3 regions of the Telluria sp. AC161 genome follow, and region 1 is predicted to be linked to each of the others. Evidence: riboswitches for the same ligand, from Rfam matches in the RefSeq annotation. Region 1 holds a riboswitch; each other region holds the start of a gene.
The links. A riboswitch is a leader RNA that binds a small molecule or an ion and turns the genes downstream of it on or off. The one in region 1 is predicted to bind cobalamin.
Positions count from the first base shown of each region.

Region 1 (6,715 bases):
AGCCGGGTCGTGCTGTCGGCCACACGGGGACCAACCGGCATCGAGATGACTGTCGACGACGACGGTCCCGGCATCCCCGAAGCCGAGCGCGACAAGGTGTTCGAGCCGTTCTACCGGCTCGACCGCAGCCGCGACCGCGCCACCGGCGGCTTCGGACTCGGCTTGTCGATCGCGCGCAAGGCGGTGGTCCTGCATGGCGGGACGCTGGACGTGGCGACGTCCGGTCTTGGCGGCGCGCGCTTCGTCGTGCGGCTACCGCTTTCCCTCGGAGTTCCCGCATGAATCAACGCTTCCTGATCACGACCCTGTGTGCGCTGGCCTTGCTGTCGACCGTCGGCGCCTCCCTGCCCTACCCGATGCTGGCGCCGCTGTTTGCCGACGGCAGCATCCATGGCCTGAACAGCTTCCTCGGCCTGCCACCCAAGCTGTTGCTGGGCATTGCGCTGATGATCAATCCGCTGGGCCTGCTGATCGGCAGCGCGGTGCTGGGGCCGCTGTCCGACGGCTTCGGCCGGCGCCGCGCGCTGCTGCTGACGACTGTGGGCGCGGCGCTCGGTCACCTGCTCACGGCCGCCGCGATGGTCATGGAATCGTACCTGCTGTTCCTGGCGGCGCGCTTCTTCACCGGTCTGCTCGAAGGCAATGGCGCCGTCATGCGCGCGCTGGTGATCGAACGCGTTAAAGGGCCGCTACGCAATCACGCACTGTCCTGGCTCAATGGTGCGTTTAACCTTGGCTGGCTCGTCGGGCCGCTGCTGGGCGGTTTCACGATGGCGTACGGCGCAGAAGTCCCGTTCGGCATCGCCGCAGTCGCGCTGCTGTTGGGCACGCTCGGCGTGTTCCTGACGATCCCGGCGACGCCACCGGCCACGCACGGCCTGCGCTGGTGGACCGTCGCACGGGAACGCCATGCGCTGACGCTGCTGCGCCACGGGCCGCTGCGCACGCTGTTCATCATCCATCTGGGCTATTGCTGTGGCGTCGCGTCGCTGTACGAATACTTCCCGTTGTGGCTGGTCGATGTGGGCGGCTACGATGCACGCCAGATTTCGCTCGTGAACATGGGCATGTGCGCATTGATGACCACGGCCGCGCTGTTCGCTGGCCATGCCAGTCTGGTCGAAGGCCGCCTGCGCGCCGGCTGGTATGCGGCGGTGGGCGCCACGGCCATCCTGTGCGTGGGCTTTGGCAATTTGTGGATCGGGATCGCCGGCATCGTCCTGTTCGGCGTGCCGCACGCGTTCTACAACACGGCGCTGCAAACCTGGTCGGCCGATACGTTCGCGGAGTACGGCCAGGGTTCGGTCATGGCGCTGCTGTCGACCATTTTCTGCCTGGCCAATATCCTGATGGCGCTGTTGGGCGCCGTGCTGACGCTGATCGACACGCGGCTGGTGCTGGTCGTCGGGGGTGTGCTGGCGGCGTGCGCCTCGGTGGCGCTGCGGCGCTGGAGTGCAAGCGCCCGGGCCCAGGCCGGGCCTGCGGCGACGCCGGTGGAATGAAAAACGGCGTCCATCGGACGCCGTTCAACTTGCTACCAACAACCTTTACTGCCCGACATTACTCGGCAGCGGACGCACATTCGTCACCGCATGCCACAGATGCTGCCACCAGTGATCGCGCGAATTGACCGTGACGAGGCAGGCCTTGTCGACACCGGACTTGAATACCATGTCGGGGCACTTGTTCGTCGCCAGCGCATGACGCTGGTTTTCGGCATTGACCAGCGCGATGGCGAGCCAGATGGCCACCAGGGCGAAGATTGCCGCCAGCGACCACGCGACATGGTTCACGCGGCTGGTCTCAAACAGCTCTTCCTCTTTGGGCCGTGACCCTTCGTAGATCTTGAGGATGTCGCGTTCGACGTCGTTGGTCATTTGGTCTGGGCTGCCTTCGTTACCAGTGCATCGAGGACCTGGCCAGTGGCCGTCATCAGCTGGCCCATGTCCTGGATCTTGTTCGATTGTGCCACAGTCGCCGGCGACACGACGTATTTACCATCGATGACGACGGTCGGCGTGCTGCTGGCCTTGTACGCTTCGGCAACAGCCGGCAGACGCTTGAGCTTGGTCTGGACGCCGAACGAGTTCCACGCTTCCATGAACTTGGCCTTGTCCAGCCCGTTCGAGGTTGCCCAGGCGATGATGTCCTCGTCCTTCATCAGGCGCTTGCGCTCGACGTGCACGGCGCGGAACACGCGGTCATGGTACTGCTCCAGCTTGCCCATGGCGTCGAGCGTCAGGAACAGTCGTGCTTCCGGATCGCTCGGGCCCTGGAACGGCAGCGGGATGCGGCGCATCACGATGTTGTCGCCCTGCTTCTTGATCCATGCATTGAGCGTTGGCTCGAACGCATTGCAGGCGCCGCAGTGGTAGGCGAAGAATTCGACGACTTCGACCTTCTTGCCGACGGTCTGGGTCGGCTGCGGCGCGGCCAGCACGGTGTATTCGGAGCCGACGCGTGGATCAGTCGGCGAAGCATTGGCGAAACCGGCAACCAGGGCGGCAGCAACGAGGGCAAAACGCAGAGTGCGCATAACATCCTTCCACATATATGATTGAGCGAACGATCGCGAGATTACCACTTTTTGCCCCTGCCCTGTCTGCAGGGCGCGATTTATTGCATTTGCTTACCGCTGAAACATGCATGCAAATACATCAGCCGTCCGCGCCGGGCAAAACATGGATCAGAAGTCGTAGCGCAGCGACACCTTGAGCTGGCGGCCATCGCTCGGGTAGATCCCGGCGCGGCAGCTGAACGCATAGCTGTAGTGCTGACGATCGAGCAGGTTCAGGCCCGACACCGACGCTTCCCATGGGCCGAAGCGGCGCGCATAGCGGGCGTCGACCGTCGTGTAGGACGGCACGCGGGCGTCGCAGCTGTTGGCGAAGTCGTCGCCAAATCGCTGGCTGGCCACCCACTGCGCGCCGATATCGGCGGTCTGGCCATTGCCCGGTGTCCAGGCCAGGCGCGTCGTCACGACGTGCTTGGGCACCAGCACCATCTCGCGGCCGGCGTTCGGACCATCGCGGAACTCGGACTGCACGTACTGCCAGGCGCCCGTCAGGCGCAGGTTGTTCGCCAGAAGCGCGTTACCTTCGACTTCGACACCCTGGCGGCGGGTGGGGTCGAGATTGGTGTTGATGCCAAAGCCACCGGCGAGCGTCGGATCGAAGAAGATTTCGTTCGTCAGGCGGTGACGGAACACGCGGGCCGTGGCCTTGCGCGCGTCGTTGCCGAAGGCGACGCCCAGTTCGAGGTCGCGCGAGGTTTGCGGCGCCAGCACGTCCGTTGTGGCGCGGTACGAGTTCTCGTCGATATTGGCAATGCGGTAGCTGCGGCCAGCCTTGGCGAACACGGTTACTTCGCGCGCGACGTCGAAGCTGCCTTCGACCGTGAACGCGTTGACCGACTGCCCGGTGTCTTCCGGGGCGGTGAACGCGAGCGGGTCGGCGTACTCTTTGTCGAAACGTTCATGGCGCGCGCCGACGGCCAGGCGCGCGTTGTGCGGCGCGTTCCAGGTCAGCTCGTCACGCACGTAGATCGCCTTGGACTCCTGTTTCGCGTCGCCGGCCGAGAAGCTCGACGTGACTTGGCGATCCCAGCGGGTCAGGTCGATGCCGGTGACGAATTCGTTGCGCTTGTCGCCAAGCGTGGCGGTATGGCGCAGACGTGGCGAGAACTGGGTCTGATCGGCCTGGTAGCGCGAGGCCGATGGGAAGCCCGAGAACACATACGTCGAACCGACATCGCGCTCGCGGTGCGACAGCTCGGCTGCCAGTTCGATGGCGCCGATGCGGTGTTCAACGAAGGCGCTGACACGGTCGGTGTCGAGCGAGCCGAAGTCATCCGGCGTATTGCTCTGGGTCGGGTTGGCCTGGAACTGTGCCTCGTTCAGCGAACCCGGCAGGCGCGAGTCCGAGCGCGAGCTCTCGAAGCGCAGGCCGGCACGGCCGTTCGCGGCGTACGCATATTGGACGCCGCCGCTGAAGCTCGTTTGCTCGTACTTGTTATTGTCGCGGTAGTTGTCGGTGCGGCGGTCGGCCACGGCGGCGTCGAACGACCACGGGCCGGCGCCATGCGCGATCGAGGCGCGCAGGTCGAGCGCGTCAAAGCGCCCGCCTTCCACGAACAGGGTGCCGCGCGTGCCGCTGCCTTGCGGACGGCGGGTGAATATCTGGATCACGCCGCCGGTGGCGCCATCGCCGTACAGCACGCTGCTGCCGCCACGGGTGATTTCAATGCGCTCGACCGTGTCGACCGGGATGCTCGAGAGCACCGTATTAGCCAGCTCGTTTTCATTCAGGCGCACGCCATCGACCATCACCACCACGTTCTGCGCGCTGTTGGTGCCAAAACCCCGCAGGTCGAGGCTGAAGTCGGGCGAGCCGTCCAGGCTCTGGCGGCCGAAGACGCCGCCGATCTTGCGGATGGCGGCATTGACATCGGCCACGCCAGAGGTGCGGATCTGGTCAGCCGTGATCACGGTGGCGCCGATTGGTGTGGCGGTGGCCGGGAAGCGGGACGCGGTGACGACGACCGGCGCCAGCGTTTCCTGCGCAGTAGCGTTGACAGCGATGGTGGCGAAGGTGGACACGGCGAAGGCGCACGCCACGGCGAGGGGCGCGCGGCGCGCGGGAGCTGCAAAAGTCATGATGAGTGTGTTCTCGGTAAAGGGCGCCCCGCTGCGTCCCCGCAGCCTGGCGTCGAAGGAAGCGCATCGCGCTTCCACCTGTCCTGGCCGGTATCCGGGCTGGCAAGCGGACGCCCTCACCTTCCTGTCGTGCGGACAGTGGTTATCGAGATTGTCTGCCGCGGCGCAGGATGTGCGGACGCGGCGCTTGTTGACCGTTGCGGGGGCAGCACACTTCCAGGACGGCGCGCAGCGCAGCCCTGTCGTGTTTCCCGTTTAACTTCGCGCGCTGGAATGCGCGCGAGAGCACCAAAACGGCGCGATTATACCGTGTCGGCACGCGCCCTGGCAGGTCAGCTGCCGCGCTTGCCGCGCGACTGCTCTTCGAGCTTGGCAGCGAGCTTCTCGGCGGCCAGACGGGCTTTCTCGGCCACTTCGGCTGCGTGCAGGGCCAGGCTGGCTGCGCGCGAATCCGGCGTTTCCAGGCTGATGCGCCCCAGGGCGCCCTGGCGGTAATCCTGCAGCAGCGAGTGCGCTGCCTTTTCGTAGTCGTATTCGCCGCCGCGCACGCGGAAGCCCCGGCGCATCGCCACGCCTTCGATGACGCCCACGCCATCCATGCCCTCAGTTTTCAGGCCGTAGCGCGCGGTGAGCAGGTGCGGGTAGCGCTGCAGCAGCAGTTCGCCCAGGTATTCAGCAACTTCTTCTTCGACCAGCGCATTGGTGCCAATGGCATGGCTGGCTGCCAGCATCAGGCCATCGGTGGCCATGGCAATTTTTGGCCACAGCATGCCGGGCGTGTCGACCAGCACCACGTTCTTGTTCAGGTAAAGGCGCTGCTGGACCTTGGTCACGGCCGGCTCATCGCCCACCTTGGCCACGCGTTTTTTCAGCAGTGCGTTCATCAACGTCGACTTGCCGACGTTGGGGATGCCCATGATCATGATGCGCAGCGGTTTCGTTGGCACGCCGCGGTGCGGCGCCAGCGACAGGGCCAGATCGGGGATGCGGGCGACGTCGGCCGGCTTCTTGGTCGTCATCGGGTAGGCCGTGACACCATCCTGCGCATCGTAATAGGCTTTCCAGGCGGCGGTAGCGACCGGATCGGCCAGGTCAATCTTGTTCAGGATCTTGAGGCTGGGACGCTGGCGGAACTTGCGCAGCTGGTCCACCAGTGGGTTGCAGCTCGCCTCGGGCAGGCGTGCATCGAGGACTTCGATCACCAGATCGATGTTCTCCATCTGCTCGGCCGCTTCCTTCTTGGCCGCGTTCATGTGGCCCGGGAACCATTGTATCGACATGCTGTTGCTTTCTTTATCTTTCGTTCAGGGTGCTATTTTACGCTGGTGGCGCACGCGAGCGTGGCGAACCCGCCACAGCTGGTCTTTCTCTTGCGCATGACGTTGAGCCGTTGCAACACTGTTGACATATTCGGCGTGCACACTTGCCCTTGGCCACGCACGGTGGCGGGCCGCCAGCGGAGACGACATATGCGCGCACGGGACAGACTGAAACGATCGATGGTGCGCTGGTATGGCGTCGGCTTGCTGTGCTGCGCCATCGCGGTGTCCGCGCTGGTCGAGTTGCCGCTGGTGCCTTACTGAACCAGCCCCGGTTCGCTGCAGTCAACGGGCGGCAAGGTGGCCGCCGGATCGAACGCCGCCAAGCGTTCGCGCGCTGCCGCGCGGTCTTTCGCATACTCGGCCAGGTAGCGGCTGCGCTCCTCGCTCTGCCATACGTGATCGGGCACGCCGGCCAGCAACAGCGTGCGGCTGACCAGCACGGCGCCCTCGCGGCGCGCCAGCAGCAGCCGGTCCGGGTCGGCGTTCTCACGCAGCAGATAACCTTCGACATCGCGCAGCACAAGCGGCAATGGCGGCGCAGGGTCGGCGTCGTGCAGCAGCTTGCCGTGCACGCGCAACGCTACCGACTGCGTGCCCTGCCCCAATAGTTCGTTGAAGCTCGCCAGCGCGAACGGGCGGCCCAGCGCATCGTCGATGCGGCCACTGACCACGTAGCGGCCAGCCAGGCGCACATCGAGCGGCAGCGTGAACTCGAGCGCGTCCGCGCCGATCGCTTCAC
Region 1 is NZ_OZ409861.1:877,821-884,535, reverse strand. It holds gene ACZ0AJ_RS03990 (ATP-binding protein) at 1-282, shown strand, start outside; gene ACZ0AJ_RS03985 (MFS transporter) at 279-1,502, shown strand; gene ACZ0AJ_RS03980 (hypothetical protein) at 1,548-1,877, opposite strand; gene ACZ0AJ_RS03975 (thiol:disulfide interchange protein DsbA/DsbL) at 1,874-2,536, opposite strand; gene ACZ0AJ_RS03970 (TonB-dependent receptor) at 2,687-4,654, opposite strand; cobalamin riboswitch at 4,723-4,961, opposite strand; gene ylqF (ribosome biogenesis GTPase YlqF) at 4,987-5,934, opposite strand; gene ACZ0AJ_RS03960 (hypothetical protein) at 6,231-6,715, opposite strand, start outside.

Region 2 (6,715 bases), 870 kb from region 1:
CCATCCACAGATCCAGATTGTGGACCGGCGTGCCGCACGCGCTCTCCAGCATCACCGGATCGACGAAGTCGGGACCGCACTTGAACACGCGCACGCGCTTGCCCATGCGGATCAAACGCCGCGCCAGCGCGGCCGTGACGGTGGTCTTGCCCTGGCCGGAGGCCATTGCCGCCACCAGCACCACGCGCGCGCCGGGATGCGCGTTCATTACCACTCCGTCCCGGCCTGGGCGCCGATCCCCGCCTTGAACGCGTGCTTGACGACATTCATTTCAGTGACGGTGTCGGCGACCGCCACCAGTTCGGGCGGCGCCCCACGGCCCGTGATGACCACGTGCTGCATGGTGGGGCGGTCGAGCAGGTCGGCGATTACGGTGTGCACGTCGACGTACCCGTATTTGAGCGCGATATTCAGTTCGTCCAGCACCACCATGCCGATGGCAGGATCGGACAGGAACTGCTTGGCCAGCGCCCACGCCTCGGTCGCTTTTTCGATGTCGCGCTCGCGGTTCTGGGTTTCCCAGGTATAGCCTTCGCCCATCGCATGGAAACGCACTTCGTCCGGGAAGCGGCGCAGGAAGGTTTCTTCGCCGGTCGACAGCGCGCCCTTGATGAACTGGACCACGCCGACCTGCATGCCATGGCCCAGCGCGCGCGCCACCATGCCGAACGCGCTCGAGCTCTTGCCTTTACCGTTGCCGGTATTGACGATGATGATGCCGATCTCCTTGTCGGCCGACGCGATCTTTGCGTCGATGACGGCTTTCTTGCGCTCCATGCGCACGCGGTGGCGTTCGTTCAGCGCAGCGGTTTGTTCGGGAGTCATGTCGTTCATGCGGAATCCTCTTGAGGGATGAAGATGCGGCGGCCGTGATGTTCGATCATCTCGATCGGGTGGCCGAGGTAGTCGCCCAGCAGAGCAGGCTGCATGGTCTGTTCATTGGTGCCGGCGTGCCAGCGGCCATCGCCCATCAGCAGCAGCACGTGCGTCGAGATGCGCGAAGCCAGGTTCAGGTCGTGGCCGATCATGACCACGGTGTGATTCCGCTCGCGGCACAGGCGCGCAAGCAGGCCTGTCACGCTCACCTGATGGGCCAGGTCGAGCGCATTGGCTGGCTCGTCGAGCAGCAGCAGCGGGGTTTGTTGGGCCAGCAGGGCGGCAATCGCCACGCGCTGGCGCTCGCCGCCGGACAGCGTACGCACGTCGCGCGCGGCCAGGTCGCTCACGTCCATCGACGCCAGGGCTTCCAGCGCAACCTGATGGTCGTCCCTGCCTTCCCAGTAGCGGTTGGCGTGGTACGGGTGGCGCGCCGAGAGTACGCTCTCGAGGACCGTGTAGGCAAAGGCATCGTGGCGCGACTGGGCGAGAAAGGCACGTTCGCGCGCCAGGTCGGTCAGCGGCCAGGCCGCCAGGGCGCGCCCGCCGATGTGGATGGCGCCGCCGTCGGGCTGGTGCAAGCCTGCCAGCGTGCGCAGCAAGGTGCTCTTGCCGGCGCCATTGCGGCCGATGATGCTCCAGCATTCGCCCGGTTGCGCGGCCCAGTCGAGGCCCTGCACCAGGGTGCGCCCGGCAATGGACAAGCGCAGGTCGTGGGTGGCGATAACGGTCATTTGCGCATGCGGTGCAGTTGATACAGGAAGACCGGCGCACCGATCATCGCCGTGATGGCGCCGACCGGCAGCTGCTGCGGCGCGACGATCGTGCGTGCCAGCGTATCGCACAGCACGAGGAACGCGCCGCCGCTCAGGACGACGGCGGGAATCAGCACGCGGTGATCAGGGCCAAAGGCGAAGCGGCAGGCGTGCGGCACGATCAGGCCGACGAAGCCGACGGCGCCAGCACTGGTGACGGCGCTTGCCGTGAGCAGGGCCGACACAAAAAACAGGCCCTTGCGCAGCGCGCTCACACGCACACCCAGCGTGACGGCGTTTTCGGCGTGCAGCGCGACCATGTTCATGGCGCGCGCGCTGCGCATGGCAAACAGCAGTGCGCCGACCAGCACGATCCACGGCGCCAGACGCAGCGGCGCGCCGGCCAGATCGCCAATCAGCCAGAAGATCATGCTGCGCAGGCGTCCCTCCGGCGCGATCGACAGCATGAGAGTGACGAGGGAGCCGCACAGGGCCGAGACGATCACGCCGGTCAGCAGCAGCATTGAGGCGCCGCCTTCGGCAGCCTGGCCGCTGCGCAGGTCGCGCCGCGCCAGTGCGTACAGGAGCAGGGAGACGCCGACGGCGCCGACCAGCGCGGCCGCATCGACCATCAGCGTGGACGCCATGAGTAGCAAGGCGAGGAGGGCGCCGACCGAGGCGCCGGACGAGACGCCCAGCACATACGGGTCGGCGAGAGGATTGCGTAATAGCGCCTGCATCATCAGGCCGGCCAGGGCGAGGGCGCCGCCGGTGGCAAAGGCCACCAGCGCGCGGCTGGCGCGCAGGTCGAGCAGGGATGCGGACAGGGATTCGGGTTGGCCATTGGCCAATTGGCGCAGGGCGTCGGGGATGTCGCTGAGCGGCACGCGGATGGAACCGGTCATGCCCGAGAACAGCAGGGTGGCGATGGCCAGGACCAGCATGGCGCCGACGATGAGCGTGGCGCGTTGGCGTAATGGCGGGACGGGTGCTTGCATGCGGGCCCTGATAGTTGATCGATGCCCGCGGCGCGTGCGCCGCGGGCGGAAAATGCCAGCTTAACGGATGCCGTAGCGCAGCGACGCGAACCAGGTGCGGCCGCTGGTGCCGTAGTTGCGCGCCACTTCGTAGTTCTTGTCCGTGACGTTGTTCACGCGCAGCAGCAAGGACCAGTCGGGCGTGAACTGGTACGTGGTGTACAGGTTCAGCAAGCCGTAGCCACCCAGGCGGCTGGTATTGGGCGCGTTGTCGAAACGATCCCCCGACACGGTCAGCTCGGCGCCGCTCTTGAACTGGCCCATCACGTAGTCGGCCGCGAAGTTGGCGTGCTTCTTCGCGCGGCGCGCCAACTGGCGGCCGGTGGTGTCGTCACGCGGATCCTGCCAATCGAGGCTGGCGCGCAGGTTCACGTCCATCAGGCGCGTGCTGCCGGCCAGCGAGAAGCCTTCGAGCGTCGCTTCGTTGACGTTGTAGGCGCAGCTGCGGTTGATACCATCCGGGCAGGGCGTGCTTGATACGATCATGTCGGTCAGGCGGTTGTGGAAGTACGTGGCGTCGAGCGTGTAGCCGTTGCCGTCGTAGCGCAGGCCCACTTCACGGTTGCGGCCTTTTTCCGGCTTGTTCGTCGCCAGGCCGTAGCCCGGGAAGTACAACTCGTTGAAGGTCGGGGCGCGGAAGCTCGTGCCGATGCTGGCGGTGGCGCGCAGGCCGTTGCCGAACTCGTAGCCGTAGCCGGCGGCGCCAGTATTCTGGCTGCCGTAGACCGAGCGGTCCTGGCGCGCGCTGACGTCGAACAGGTGATTGGCGCGCTTGGCCGAGTAGGCCGCGGCATACGAATTGGTAATGCGCGTCTGGCGCATCGACGAGACTTCTTCCTTGCGGTGGTTGAACAGCAGCTGCAGGGTATCCTGGCCGATGGCGACGTTGTTCTGCCACGAGAATTCGTTCTGCTTGGTGTCGATCTGGCTGGCGCCGCTGGCCGTGGCATTGCTGAAGTTGCCCGACTTGTCTTCCGAACGCGCGTACTGCACGGTGCTGCGCCAGTTCGGCAGGAACTGGTTGGTCATGTAGACGGCTGCGGTATTGATGTCCGAGTCGCTGTGCACATCGTAGCTGCCGGAGCCACTGGCATCGTACTGGCTGAACGTGCGGCTGACCAGGAACTGGGCGCCGATCTCGTGGCCCGGTGCGAGCGCCATCGACACACGGCCGTTGGCGTTGCGGCGGCGATAGCCGTCTTCGTCGGCGTTGTAGCCTGACGCGCCGGGCCGCGTTGACGAAAAGCCGTCCGACTCTTCGTAGCCGGCGCCGAAGGCATAGTTGATGGCATTCGGGCCACCGCTGCTGCCGAAGATGCCTGCATCGCCCTGCAGCGTCGCGTTGCTGCCCGCGCCGAGCGAAGCGGTGACGACAGGTGCGCCTTCGCCCTTGCGCGTGAAGATCTGGATCACGCCGCCGATGGCGTCGGCGCCGTACAGCGTGCTCAGTGGCCCGTAGACGATTTCGATGCGGTCGATGGCGCCCAGCGGGATTGCATTCCAGCTGGCGGTGCCGGTGGTGGACGAGCCGATGCGCACGCCGTCGAGCAGCACGACGATCTGATTGGCGTTTGCGCCGCGCACATAGACGCTGGTCGTGGTGCCGGCCGGGCCGTTGCGGGCGATCTCGATGCCGCGCTGGCGCTGCAGGATGTCGGCCACCGAGCCAGCGCCCGAGCGCGCGATTTCTTCGGCGTTGATGACGGTGGTGTCGGCGACCAGGTCCGCAGCGAGTTGCGGCGTGCGGGTCGCGGTGACGACGACGGTGTCAGCAACTTCGGCGATGGCGGTGGACGAGATGAGGGCGAGTGCGAGCGACACGGCGGCCGCTTGCCGGCTTACTGGAAAATTCATGAGTGGTTCTTATCAAAGGCATCCCGCCGACGTCCCCGTGGGCTGGATTCAAAGGATCGCGCTGTGCGCGTATCCACCTTTTGGCCGGTATCCGGGCTGACAAGTATGGCCGTCCGACCTTCCCATGCTCAGAAAAGCACAGTGGTATGAGGGGGCGGTTTGCCGCAGGACCCGATGAGAGGCTGCAGCACTTGCTTACCGTTGCGGGGGCAGCACGCGTTGGCCCTGTGAAGGGCTTCGTGTTTCCCGTTTAACTGCACCTGCGAACGCAGGCGCGAGCACCAAAACGCGCTCATTATAAGGTGGTTGAACCGGGCATTGTCATATTTCCAGCACCATGACTTCGCCGTAGCCGATCTGGTGTGGTGTCGATGCCGCACGCAGCGCAGCATCCTCCAATGTACCGCCGCCGGACATGGCGTACAGCAGGCGCATGGCGCCGGCGTGGCAGATGACGAGTGCTGCGGCGCACCCTGCGCGCTGGATGTCGGCCCGAAACGCGGCCACGCGCACAGCCACCTGCAGGACGTTTTCGCCGCCGCCAGGGCGGTAGTGGAGCAGGTCGGCGTTCCAGGCATCGATTTCGTCCCGCGCGATGTCATCCCAGTGGCGCAGCTCCCACGCGCCAAAGTCCATCTCGGCCAGGCGCGCGTCGAACGTGGGTGCGCTTGACAGCTGCTGCGCCAATACGGCGCTGCGTTGCAAAGGGCTAGCGTAGACCGGCATTGCGCCTGGCAGGTTCTGATGATTCAGCGCCGCCAGCACGCGTGCGGTGTCTGTTGCCTGCGCCGGCAGGTCGGTGCGGCCGTAGCAGTGCCCGGCCGGCACGTCCGGTCTCGGATGGCGCACGAGGTAGAGGCGCATCAGGCCAGCGCGCCGCGGCCGAGTGTGGCCAGCACCGCGATATAGATGGCGACTTCCGCCAATTGCTGCACGGCGCCAAGGCAGTCGCCGGTATAGCCTTGTAGCCGGCGCGTGAATGTGCGGGCCAGCCAGCGCGTCGCCAGCAAGGCCGCAAACAGCGCCGCGCCAATCGCGGCCAGGTCGAGCAGGCCGACGGCGAGCAGCGCGAGCGCCGGGACCAGCACCGTGAGCGTTGCGATCCCGAATTCGGCGCTGCTCATGCGCACGGCCAGCGGCTTGGCCTTGCCTTCCGCGCGGGCATATTCCATCTGCCAGATCAGGGACGTGGCGGCCAGGCGCGAAAGCGGGTGGGCCAGCAGCAGGGCGCCGACAGCAGTCAAGGGCGGCAGCGTGGCGAGTGCGGCCAGCTTCGCGCCCAGCATGCAGACGATACCGATCGCGCCATACGCACCGACGCGCGAATCCTTCATGATCTCGAGCGCGCGCTCTTTCGTCATGCCGCCGCCCAGACCGTCGCAGGTATCGGCGAAGCCGTCTTCGTGAAAGGCGCCGGTGAGGTAGATGGTCGCGGCGGTGGAGAGTACCGCGGCCACTGGCGCTGGCAGCCAGTGCGCGGCGATGAAATAGATAGCCGCGCCGATGGCGCCTACCACGATGCCCACCAGCGGGAAGTAGCGCGACGCGTGATTGAGCCAGGCCGGCTCGAAGCCGACCCAGTGCGGGATCGGGATCCGCGTGAAAAACTGCAGCGCAATGAAGAACAGGCGCAGTTGATGGATCATCCCGCGTGCTCGCCCAGTTGTCCCGAGACCTGGGCCGATGCGAAGGTCGCCATCTCGCTCAGGAAGTTGGCCGCTGCGTGCAGCAGGGGCAGGGCAAGGGCGCTGCCAGTGCCTTCGCCCAGGCGCAGGCCCAGGTCGAGCAGCGGCCGTGCCCCAAGCTGATCGAGCAGCAGAGCGTGGCCATGCTCGCCGGAGCAGTGCGCGAACACGCAATAGTCGAGGATCGCCGGTTGCAGGCGCGCAGCGACCAGCAGCGCGCTGGTGACGATGAAGCCGTCGATCAGCAGCACCTTGCGCAGGCTGGCTGCCTGTAGCATGGCGCCGGCCATCATCGCGATTTCGAAGCCGCCGAAGGTGGCCAGGACCTCGAGCGGTTCGTGTACGCTGGCGTGATGCGCGATGGCCGCGGCGACTACGCGCTCTTTATGGCGGATGCCGTCAGGCGTCAGGCCGGTGCCGGCGCCGACGCAGGCAGCCGCCGGCTGGCCGGTCAGCTTGTGCATCAGCGCTGCCGCAGCGGTCGTGTTCCCGATGCCCATCTCGCCGA
Region 2 is NZ_OZ409861.1:11,524-18,238, forward strand. It holds gene ACZ0AJ_RS00055 (cobyrinic acid a,c-diamide synthase CobB) at 1-208, opposite strand, end outside; gene cobO (cob(I)yrinic acid a,c-diamide adenosyltransferase) at 208-834, opposite strand; gene ACZ0AJ_RS00065 (ABC transporter ATP-binding protein) at 831-1,610, opposite strand; gene ACZ0AJ_RS00070 (FecCD family ABC transporter permease) at 1,607-2,629, opposite strand; gene ACZ0AJ_RS00075 (TonB-dependent receptor domain-containing protein) at 2,690-4,522, opposite strand; cobalamin riboswitch at 4,588-4,823, opposite strand; gene ACZ0AJ_RS00080 (histidine phosphatase family protein) at 4,844-5,386, opposite strand; gene ACZ0AJ_RS00085 (adenosylcobinamide-GDP ribazoletransferase) at 5,386-6,168, opposite strand; gene cobT (nicotinate-nucleotide--dimethylbenzimidazole phosphoribosyltransferase) at 6,165-6,715, opposite strand, start outside.
Region 2: another riboswitch for cobalamin. It lies ahead of ACZ0AJ_RS00075 (TonB-dependent receptor domain-containing protein); the one in region 1 lies ahead of ACZ0AJ_RS03970 (TonB-dependent receptor).

Region 3 (6,715 bases), 3.4 Mb from region 1:
TTCGAGCAGCGCCAGGAAAAGGTCCGACAGCGCCAGCGACTTCTTGCGCAGCGCCGCCATCGTCACATCCTGGAACACGGCCAGCCCGCATTCGATCAGCGCCAGCGCCACCACTGGCTGCGTGCCGCACATCGCGCGCTTGATGCCGGCCACCGGCGCGAACGCCGGCTGCATCGCGAACGGCTGGCGGTGCGCCCACCAACCGGTGAGCGGCTGCGTGAACTGCGCATGATGGCGCTGCGGCACCCAGATGAATGCCGGCGCGCCCGGTCCGCCGTTGAGGAACTTGTAGGTGCAGCCCACCGCGAAGTCGGCTTGCGCGCCATTCAGGTCAACCTCCACTGCGCCAGCCGAATGGGCCAGGTCCCAGATCGCCAGCGCGCCGGCGGCGTGGATCTGCGCCGTGATCGTCTTCATGTCGAGCATGCGCCCGGTGCGGTAGTTCACGTGCGTGAGCATCACGACTGCCACCTGGGCACCGGCGTCGCCTTCGAGGGCGGCCGGCAGGTCGGCCCAGCTGTCGAGCAGGCGCAACTCGTAGCCGCGCTCGAGCCAGCCGATCAGGCCTTCGGCCATGTAGATATCGCTCGGGAAGTTGTCGCGCTCCGTGAGGATGATGCGGCGGGCCGCGTGCGCCGGTGCGTCGGCCTGCATCTTGAGCGACGCAGCCAGCGCCTTGAACAGGTTCACCGAGGTCGAATCGGTGACCACCACTTCATCGGCCGCGGCGCCGATCAGCGGCGCGATCAGGGTACCCAGGCGCTGCGGCAGGTCGTACCAGCCGGCCGTGTTCCAGCTGCGGATCAGGTCATTGCCCCATTCGGCGGCGATCACGTCCTGCGCGCGTTGCAGGGCCGCGCGGGGGCGGGCGCCGAGCGAATTGCCATCGAGGTAAATCACGCCGTCCGGCAGCGCAAAGGCATTGCGCTGGGGAGCCAGCGGATCGGCCGCGTCGAGGGCCAGGCAGTCTTGTCGTGTGATCATGTGAACGGTCGCGAAGAAGTAGTGGGTGCCGGCCTGGCCGGACAATACCGCCATTCTAGGCTAGGGAAGCACTGATTTATTCTGGGGGATGGAATTGGCTGCGGAAAAAGCCGCCATGCAAGGCGCAAATCGCAGCAATAGCGAGCTATTGCGAGAATTTGCAACGCCGCAGGGTGGCTATTTTCCGTGCCAAGTCCGCCTCCATGAATTAATCAGTGCTTCCCTAGAAGCCAAAGAATGCGGTGACAGTGGCGCACCCTGGCTGTAGAATCGCGCCCAATCAAGTGAATGGTGCCGTCCTGCTCGTCTGCAGGAAGGTGAAACGGGAAGCCGGTGACGTGTGCGAATCCATCGCACGCCAGTCCGGCGCAGCCCCCGCTGCTGTATGCCTGACGACCCTCGTCGAACGCCACTGTGCCCCGTGCACGGGAAGGCAGGACCCGGGAAGGATGACGGCAAGCCAGAAGACCGGCCTTCACGATGCATTGCGTACGTCCCGGGGTGTGGGCGTGCCTGTTGGTAGTTCGTCGTTCCTTTTGTGTTGCCACTGCGGTCGCGTCAGCGTTCGTGCGCGTGTGCGCATGGCTTGCTGCGCCCAGCGTGGAAGGAAGACGTCTGCCCATTGTCATGCGCGCCCTGGCGCGCAGCTGAAAGGTCGACGTTCACATGAACACTGCTTCGCTCCCCCGCGCCTGTACTGCGCTGGTGCTTCTGCTCGCGTCCCTGCTTGCCTGCGCCCACAGCCACGCCGCCACCATGTTCGCCGTGGTCACCGAGCGCGCCGCGCCAGGTGCGATCGAGGCCGCCCACCGCCACCTGGCCAGCCACCCGCGCGACCGGATTCAGTTGCGCACGCCGGCCCAGCTGATGGCCGCCAGTGAACGCGAGGTGGGCCAGTGGATCGCGGGCGCCGACACGGTGCTGGCGGTGTCGCTGTTCGGCGATCCGGCGCGCCGCATGAAGGATGCGCTGGCGCGCCACGCCAAGCCAGGCACCGCGGTGCTGGCCTTCAATGGCGAAGCAAGCCTGAACCTGATGACGCGCGCCGCGCACGGTAGCCTGGCCGGCTTCGCGCCCGAGCTGCTGCGCGAACTGGCTGCCGAAGCGCCGGCGCCTGCCGCGTTGCAGGCGGCAGAAGCGAATCCCGCCGCCCGCCACTGGCTCGCGGCGCGGCGCGTCTGGCAAGCGGGCGGCGTGGACAACACCACGGCCCTCATCGCCCACCTGCTGCATCCATCGACAGCACTGGGCGCTCCGCTGCCCGAGCCAACGCTGCGCCTGCGCGTCGGCCAGAACGAGCTGCAGGATGCTGCCGCATGGGGCAACGCCGCCAAGCTGGGTCTGAAGGACCGCCCGACCGTCGTCGTGCTCGACCTGGCGAACATGGATGGCATGGTGCCGGCGGCCCTGTGCCGCCGCATCGAAGAACAGGGCCAGGCCTGCGTGCAGCTGCTCACGCGCTGGGGCGGCGCCTCGCGCGAAGCGCTGGTGCGCCTGCCGGAGCTGATCGCGCCAGCGAAGCCGGCGGCGCTGGTGGTGCTGCAGGACTTCGTCGTCGGCGCCGCCGAAGGCCGCGAAGTCGTCAGCGAAGCCTTCAAACGCCTCGATATCCCCGTGTTCAAGGCGATCCGCCTGTCGGACCGCACCGCCATTCAGTGGCAGCTTTCGCCCGATGGCCTGCCGCCGGATTCGGTCCAGTACCGCGTCGCGCTGCCCGAGCTGCAGGGCATCGGCCAGCCGATGGTGGTGGCGGCGCTGGGCCAGTCGCAGCGCGACCGCCTGACCGGCATCGAGAACCGCCCGCCGGTGCTGCTGCCGGCCGAAGTCGATCGCATGACGGCGCGCGTGAGCCGCTGGCTGGCGCTGCGCGCCAAGCGCAACGCCGACAAGCGCGTCGCGATGGTCTATTACAACCACCCGCCGGGCCGCCAGAACATCGGCGCCGACAACCTGAACGTGCCAGCGTCGCTGTTCGACATGCTGCATGCGCTCAAAGCTGCCGGCTACACGGTCGGCGATCTGCCCGCCACGCCCGAAGCGCTGCTCGACATGATCATGGCGCACGGCGTGAACCTGCCCGAAGACCGCGCCGCGCTGCGCGAGATGAGCGCCACCGTCAATAGCGTCAGCGCCGCCGACTATGCGCGCTGGTTCGCCACGCTTGCACCGCGGGTGCAGGGCGAAATGAAGGACGGCATGCTGGGCCGCCTGCATGCCGACGTGCTGGTCGCCGAAGTGCAGGGCGAGCGCGCACCGGGCCGCAAGCAGGCCGAGACGATCATCAAGGAATTGCTGCACCTGGTCGAAGGCGTCGACCATCCGCAGCGCGTGCAGGCCACGCGCGACCTGCATGCGCTCGAAGACGGCTACCGCGCCTGCCTCGATGACAGCAAGCCCAGTCCGTGCAAGGCGCTCGCACCACTGTATCGGCGCCTGATCGGCTACGGCATCGAAGGCATGCGCGGCTGGGGCCCGGCGCCGGGCAAGGTGATGGTCGACAGCGGCAAGCTGCTGGTGCCGGGCCTTACGTTCGGCAATGTGTTCATCGGCCCGCAGCCGCCGCGCGGCTGGGAAGTCGATGAAGAACTGCTGCATGCGAATACCAGCATCACGCCGCCGCACCAGTACCTGGCCTTCTACCACTGGATCCGCGACCGCTTCAAGGCCGATGCTGTCGTGCACGTGGGGCGCCACTCGACCTTTGAATTCCTGCCCGGTAAAGCGGTTGGGTTGTCGAGCGACGATTATCCCAGCCTGATCGCAGGCGACCTGCCAGGCATCTACCCGTACATCGTTGACGGCGTGGGCGAGGGCACGCAGGCCAAGCGCCGCGGCCTGGCGATCATCGTCGACCACCTGACGCCCCCGCTGGCGACGACGCCGCTGTACGACGAGCTGCTGTCGCTGCGCCAGATCGTCGAGAGCTTCGAAGCCGCGTCGTCCGAGTCGCTCAAGACGCAGGCCGCGCAACTGATGCGCGAGCGCGTCGTGGCGCTGAACCTGCGCGCCGAACTCGAAGCGTCGATGTCCGACGTGCTCGAAGTGCGGGGCATCGGCTTCGATGCCGCCGATGACGATTTATTGGCGCACGAGGTTGGCCACTACCTGACCAAGCTGCAAGAGAAGTTCATGCCGTTTGGCCTGCACGTGTTTGGCCGGCCGTGGGATCAGAAGTCGCTCGACCTGATGCTCGATTCGATGACCAAGAGCGGCATCGATGATCCCTCCATCGCCGACAAGCTGCGCGACTCGCCGCGGCGCGAGATGGTCGGCCTGCTCGCGGGCCTGGATGGCCGCTATATCGAGCCGGGCAAGGGCAACGATCCGCTGCGTTCACCCGAGGCGTTGCCGACCGGCCGCAACTTCCACGCGGTCGATGGCGACATCCTGCCGACGCGCCTGGGTTTCGGGCTGGCGCAAAAGATGGCGGCCAAGGCGATGGCGCGCAGCAAGGGCGACGCCGCGCGGGAGCAAGGCAGCGAAGGCATCATCCTGTGGGCGTCGGACGCGGTGCGTGACGAGGGCGTGATGGTCGGCTTCGCACTGGCCATGATGGGCGCCGAGCCGGTCTGGAATGCGCGCGGCATCGTCACCGATGTGCGCCTGGTGCCGGGCGCCGTGCGGCGCGATGCGCTGGTGACCACGTCTGGCCTCTTCCGCGACCTGTATCCGAATCTGATCCGCCTGATTGACCGCGCCGGCCGGCTGGCGCTGGCGGCGTCCGCCGAATCGATGGCGCGGCAGGACCCGGCCCTGCGCGAGGCGCTGCAAGCGGCGCTGGCGCCGCTCCAGGGCGCCGCCTGGGGCAATGAAGCCGTGCAGGACAACCGGGTCGCGCGCGAATGGCTGGTGCGCCAGCGCGCGCTGGTCGCGGGCGGGGCATCGACCATCGAAGCAGGGCAGGGCGCTGCGCTGCGCGTGTTCGGCGATGCGCCGGGTGCTTATGGCACGGGCGTGAACCGCCTGACCGAACGCTCGGGCGCCTGGCGCGAGCGTGAGGAAATCGGCCGCGCCTACCGCAATCGCATGGGCCATGCGTACGGCCTGGATGCCGACGGCGACGCGCAGCATCGCGCGTTCGACGTGGCGCTGGACGGCATCCACCGCACCTACCACGGCCGCGCGAGCAATCTGTACGGCCTGCTCGACAACAACGACGCCTTCGACTATCTGGGCGGCCTGTCGCTGGCCGTCGAGACGCGCACCGGCCGCGTGCCGGACGCGCTGATCCTGCAGCACGGGCGGCCGGGCCAGGCCGACGTCGAGCCGCTGGCCACCGCGCTGCTGGGCGAATTGCGCGGGCGCTTTTTGAACCCTGCGTGGCTGCGCCCATTGATGGACAACGGCTACTCGGGCGCACGCACGATGGGCCAGGAATTCATCGAGAACCTGTGGGGCTGGCAGGTCACGCGCCCGGATCTCGTGAAGAACTGGGCCTGGGACGAGGTCAAGGCGGTCTACTTCGACGATGCGCACAAGCTCGGCCTGCCCGAGTTCCTGGGCCAGCGCCACAACGCGCACGTCAAGGCGCACATGCTGGCCGTGTTCATGGTGGCCGCCGAAAAAGGCTTCTGGAAGACTGACCCGGAAACGATCCGCACGATGGGCGGCGAGCTGGCGCGCCTGGTCGCCGCCAACGGCTTGCCGGGTAGCGGCCACACGTCGCCGGATCACCCGATGTGGGGCTGGCTGGCGCCGCAACTCGATCGTGGCGACGCGCAGCAGCTTGGCGTGACGCTGGCAAAGGCACGCGGCGAGATGCTGCCGGCGCTTGCGGCCGCGGTGCCGGCCGGCGCGCCGGCAGCGGCGTCGGCCCTGCAGGCGCCACCACGCGCCGACGCGCAGCAGGGACAGGCGCCATCTGCGCCCGCACCGGCGGCTCCGCCAGCGATGCGCGTGTATGAACTCAACCAACAACCCGAACCCGCGCCGCTCCCTGGCCTGCGCATCGTGCAGGTCCTGGTCATCCTCGCCGCCTGCTTCGCCCTGTTTGCGCTCGGCCTGTGGCGCGGCCGCAGCATCCCTCAACCTGTAAGGAGTACTCCATGATCGATCACTTGTCCTATGCCTGGCTGCACGACGCCGTCAGCTGGCTGCTCACGCCTTCGCTGGTGGCGCTGCTGGCCGGCTGCGCCATTGCGCTGGTCGAATCCGGCATCGCCGTCGGCGAGCGATTTCACGGGCTGGCCCGGCTGCGCGCATCCGGCAACGTCGAACACGTGCAGAAGCTTGCCCGGCACCGCCTGGAGCGCGCCGACCTGCTGGCGCGCATCCCGCCGATGCTCGGCCTGATGGCCACCATCATTCCGCTCGGGCCTGGCCTGGCCGCGCTGGGTGAAGGCGATCCCGCCAAGCTGGCCAGCGCCGTGACGGTTGCTTTCGACGCGACCGTGCTGGGCCTCGTTGCCGGCATTGCCGGTCTGGTGATCGGCAAGCTGCGCCGCCGCTGGTACGAAGAGACGCTGGACGCGATGGAGCCGCTGGCATGAGCGCCCCGGCACGTGGCCGTCTGCGCCTGTACCGTCACCTCGACGCGCGCTTCGACCAGAGCGACGAAGACCCGCGCGCGAGCCTGGTCAACCTCGTCGACGTGATGCTGGTCTTTGCCTGTGGCCTGATCGCGGCAATCGCCGGCTCGCAAGGCGCCATCAAACCGCCGCAACCGGTCGAGAAGGGCCGCCAGATCGAGCGCCCCGCCAGCGGCGTGACGCAAGACGGCAGCGGTTATGAC
Region 3 is NZ_OZ409861.1:4,261,206-4,267,920, reverse strand. It holds gene kynU (kynureninase) at 1-984, opposite strand, end outside; cobalamin riboswitch at 1,257-1,475, shown strand; gene ACZ0AJ_RS19005 (cobaltochelatase subunit CobN) at 1,651-6,033, shown strand; gene ACZ0AJ_RS19000 (MotA/TolQ/ExbB proton channel family protein) at 6,030-6,473, shown strand; gene ACZ0AJ_RS18995 (DUF2149 domain-containing protein) at 6,470-6,715, shown strand, end outside.
Region 3: another riboswitch for cobalamin. It lies ahead of ACZ0AJ_RS19005 (cobaltochelatase subunit CobN); the one in region 1 lies ahead of ACZ0AJ_RS03970 (TonB-dependent receptor).